2 regions of the Streptomyces sp. CWNU-52B genome follow, and region 2 is predicted to be linked to the other one. Evidence: riboswitches for the same ligand, from Rfam matches in the RefSeq annotation. Region 2 holds a riboswitch; the other holds the start of a gene.
What was found. A riboswitch is a leader RNA that binds a small molecule or an ion and turns the genes downstream of it on or off. The one in region 2 is predicted to bind ZMP and ZTP.
Positions count from the first base shown of each region.

Region 1: linked by a shared signal. The riboswitch ahead of ACLVWQ_RS04180 (bifunctional 5,10-methylenetetrahydrofolate dehydrogenase/5,10-methenyltetrahydrofolate cyclohydrolase) and the one ahead of ACLVWQ_RS19260 (glycine hydroxymethyltransferase) in region 2 are both predicted to bind ZMP and ZTP.

Region 1 covers NZ_JBLFJV010000005.1:301,440-303,631, reverse strand. The annotation lists partial or broken gene ACLVWQ_RS04195 (polyprenyl synthetase family protein) at 1-422, shown strand, start outside; gene ACLVWQ_RS04190 (hypothetical protein) at 480-704, opposite strand; gene ACLVWQ_RS04185 (hypothetical protein) at 780-1,079, opposite strand; ZMP/ZTP riboswitch at 1,175-1,261, shown strand; gene ACLVWQ_RS04180 (bifunctional 5,10-methylenetetrahydrofolate dehydrogenase/5,10-methenyltetrahydrofolate cyclohydrolase) at 1,282-2,136, shown strand; gene ACLVWQ_RS04175 (M6 family metalloprotease domain-containing protein) at 2,170-2,192, opposite strand, start outside.
Region 2 covers NZ_JBLFJV010000019.1:327,661-329,852, reverse strand. The annotation lists gene ACLVWQ_RS19260 (glycine hydroxymethyltransferase) at 1-1,128, opposite strand, end outside; ZMP/ZTP riboswitch at 1,165-1,250, opposite strand; gene ACLVWQ_RS19255 (PLP-dependent aminotransferase family protein) at 1,237-2,192, opposite strand, start outside.

The sequences.
Region 1 (2,192 bases), on a different contig from region 2:
TCGCCGGTGCCCCCGGCGGGACGGCCGCCACGCTCGACCGCGCGGGCCGCCATCTGGGCGTGGCCTTCCAGGTGGTCGACGACCTGCTGGGCATCTGGGGCGACCCCGCCGTCACGGGCAAGCCGGTCCACGCGGACCTCCTCCGGGGCAAGAAGACGTTCCCGGTCCTGGCCGCCCTCGCCGATCCGGCGGCGGCCCGGCCGCTGGCCCGCCTCCTCGGCTCCGCCGAGCCGCTCGACGAGCCTGCGGCCCGGCGCGCCGCGGTCCTGATCGAGGACGCCGGCGGGCGCGCGGCCGCCCTGGCGGAGGCCCGTCGCCACGTCCTCGCCGTCGGCGCCTGTCTCGACGGCCTCCCCTCGGCGTCCCGTGCCACCCACGGCCTGCGGACACTGCTCGATTTCCTCGTGCACCGCGAGATGTGACCGACGTGCGGGCCGGCGAGGTCGTCGCGCGCGTGGCGGCCGGGGCCCACGCGTGCGTCAGCTCCGTGGCTCCGGCCCCCAGTACGAGGAGCCTCCGCCGCGCCACTCGACGAGCGGCGACACCGCGACCTCGTTCTCGTCGAAGTCCAGTCCGGCCCGGCGCAGGAACTCGACGACGTCCAGGAGGCTCATGGCGGTGCCGACCGCCTCGCCGTGGACCGCCACGCGCCGGCCGCCGTCGCCGCGTGGCGGATGGACGAGTACCACCGGGTGTTCCGACATGCCCTCAGCCTCACCCGGACCGCCCGCACCCGCATCCGGACGCGGCGTCCGGAACAGAGCGGGGTACGCGGCGGCTCAGTACTCGACGGCGGGGAGCAGTCCGGTGACCGGGGCGGCGAGGTCGGTCACCTGGTGCAGCTGCTCCAGCTGGTAGAGGCCGTTCAGCTCGTTGAGGCTCTGGATCCCGTCGGAGATCTTCGGGATCTTGTCCCGGTGCTCGGCGGGGAGGTCGCTCACGGCGATCGAGTCGAGTTCCGCGATCGGGTCCAGCTTTCCCGTCTCGGGGACCGTGGCGGCGCCCGCGGAGGAGACGGCGAAACCGGTGACGCTGAGGGCGAGGCCGACGGTGGCGACAATACGTCGTGTTGAGATCATGCTTTCAGCAACGGTGGAAAGCGGCTCACGGACACGGCTCGGGCCGCCCCCTCACCCGTGAGGCTCAGCATTCCGGCGAGGCACCGCGTACGCTGGCAGCAGGCCGTGACTGGCGCTGAGGTGGAGTACCACCGGGGAGCGGCCCGACGACACCGTCTTCGCCGCGCGCCTGGGCATCTTCCACGACGCTCAGGAGTGGCTCATGTCCCAGGCCCGTCTCATGGACGGCACCGGTCCCGCCCGGCGGATCATCGAGGAGACGGCGCAGCGTGCGGCCGAGCTCACCGGACGCACCGGCGTGGCGCCCTGTCTCGCCACCGTGCTGGTCGGCGAGGACCCCGCCTCCGTCACCTACGTACGGATGAAGCAGAACCGCTCCCGCAAGGCCGGGATCACGTCACGGCACGTGTCGCTGCCCGCCGCGACCACGACGGCCGAACTGGTCGGCACGCTCGCCGGGCTGTCCGCCGACCCCGCCGTGCACGGCATCCTGCTGCAGCACCCGACGGGGCCGCACATCGACGAGCGGGCGGCTTTCGAGGCGATCGCTCCGGAGAAGGACGTCGACGGGGTCACCCTCGCCTCCTTCTCCGCGACGAGCTTCGGACTGCCCGGCTTCGCGTCGTGCACCCCGGGCGGGATCATGCGCCTGCTGGACGAGTACGACGTCGACCCGGCCGGCAGGCGGGCCGTGGTGGTGGGCCGCAGCGCGATCCTCGGCAAGCCGGTGGGCATGCTGCTGCTCGGCCGCGACGCCACGGTGACGTACTGCCACTCGCGTACCGCCGACCTGGCGTCGGCCGTGCGGGAGGCGGACATCGTGGTGGCCGCGGTGGGCCGGCCGCGGCTGGTCCGCGGCGAGGACATCAAGCCGGGCGCGGTCGTCGTCGACGCCGGTTACAACCCCGGCAACGTCGGTGACGTCGACTTCGACGGCGCCCGTGAGCAGGCCTCGCTGATCACTCCGGTACCCGGCGGGGTCGGTCCGATGACGATCGCCACGCTGCTGGCGCAGACCGTCGAGGCGGCCGCGCTGCAGACGGGGGCCGGGGTCTGAAGCCCCCGGGCCGACGGGGTGTCAGGGTCGGTGTCAGGTCACCGTGATGTTCACCC
Region 2 (2,192 bases):
GGAGGAGGCGACGTCGATGAGGTTGAGGTGGTTGTCCGTGCCGCCGGTGACCAGCGTGGCACCGCGCCGCATCAGGCCCTCGGCGAGGGCGCGGGCGTTGTCGACGACGGCCTGGGCGTAGTCGCGGAACTCGGGGCGGCGGGCCTCGGCGAGCGCGACTGCCTTGGCGGCCATGACGTGCGGAAGGGGACCGCCGAGGACCATCGGGCAGCCCCGGTCGACCTGCTCGGCGAGCGACTCGTCGCACAGGACCATGCCGCCGCGCGGGCCGCGCAGCGACTTGTGGGTGGTCGTGGTGACGATCTGGGCGTGCGGGACCGGGTCGAAGTCCCCGGTGAGGACCTTGCCCGCGACGAGGCCCGCGAAGTGCGCCATGTCGACCATGAGCGTGGCGCCGACCTCGTCCGCGATCTCCCGCATGATCCGGAAGTTCACGAGGCGGGGATACGCGGAGTAGCCGGCGACGATGATCAGCGGCTTGAACTCGCGGGCGGACACCCGCAGGGCCTCGTAGTCGATGAGGCCGGTGGCGGGGTCGGTGCCGTAGGAGCGCTGGTCGAACATCTTGCCGGAGATGTTCGGACGGAAGCCGTGGGTGAGGTGGCCGCCCGCGTCCAGGGACATGCCGAGCATGCGCTGGTTGCCGAAGGCCTGGCGCAGCTCGGCCCAGTCGGCGTCGGAGAGGTCGTTGACGTTGCGGACGCCGGCCTTCTGGAGGGCGGGGGCCTCGACGCGCCGGCCGAGTACGGCCCAGAAGGCGACGAGGTTGGCGTCGATGCCGGAGTGCGGCTGGGCGTAGGCGTGCTCGGCGCCGAAGAGCTCACGGGCGTGCTCGGCGGCGAGGGCCTCGACGGTGTCCACGTTGCGACAGCCGGCGTAGAAGCGGCGGCCGACGGTGCCCTCGGCGTACTTGTCGCTGAACCAGTTGCCCATCGCGAGGAGCGTCGCCGGGGAGGCGTAGTTCTCGGAGGCGATCAGCTTGAGCATCTCGCGCTGGTCGGCGACCTCCTGCCCGATGGCGTCGGCGACCCGGGGCTCGACGGCACGGATCACTTCGAGGGCGCTGCGGAAGGCGGTGGACTCGGCGGAGAGGGAGGTGGGGACGGGCGTGGGAACGGGCTGCGACATGACGGCCTCCGGACGTGGCGTTGCGTTCGGCGTTCACGGTTCGGCCCAGGCGCACGGCACACGGTTCCGGGCCGCTCCCCGATGGTCGATCCCATCCCAGCGCGCCAGTCACGGCCCGGGAGCGAGCCTACCGGGCGCACGCGGGGCAGGGGCACCCGTCCACGATGCGAGCGACACCGCGAGCGCCTCACACAGGGTCTCCAGCGCTCCCGGCCAGCCGCTGTCCGACGGCGTGCCGTAGCCGACGACCAGGGCGTCCACCGGTGGGGGCGTGGCGGCGGGATGCCGGTAGCCGGCCAGACCGTGCAGGGCGAGACCGTGCCAGGCCGCCGCGCGGACCACCGACTGCTCGGTGCCCGGCGGGAGCCGCAGCACCGCGTGGAACCCGGCCGCGATGCCGGTGGCCGTGACCGACGGGGCGCGGGCGGCGAGGGCCGAGACGAGCTGGTCGCGGCGGCGCCGGTACCGGAGCCGGGAGGCGCGTACGTGACGGTCGTACGCGCCCGAGGTGATGAACTCCGCAAGGGTCAGCTGGTCCAGGACTCCGCACGACCAGTCCGCGGCGCCCTTCTCCGCGACGGCCTCGGAGACCAGGTCCGGCGGCAGGACCAGCCAGCCCAGGCGCAGGCCGGGGGCGAGGGCCTTGCTGGCGGTGCCGAAGTACACCACGTGGTCCGGGTCGAGGCCCTGGAGGGCGCCCACGGGCTGCCGGTCGTAGCGGAACTCCCCGTCGTAGTCGTCCTCCAGGATCAGCCCGCCGGTGCGCCGCGCCCAGTCGACGGCGGCGGCCCGCCGGTCGGGACGCAGCGGCACCCCCATGGGGAACTGGTGCGCGGGCGTCAGCAGCACGGCTCCCGCGGCGCCGGCCCCGCCCGTTCCACGCTCGGTCAACTCGTCCGTCCGTGTGCCCAGTTCGTCGAACGGGAGCGGCACCGAGCCCAGTCCTGCCCGCTCGATGAGCCCCAGGTGCACATCGAGCCCGTACGACTCCACGGCGAGGGTCCGCGCGCCCCGCTCGCGCAGCACCGCCCCGAGCAGCATCAGCCCGTGGACGAACCCGGAGC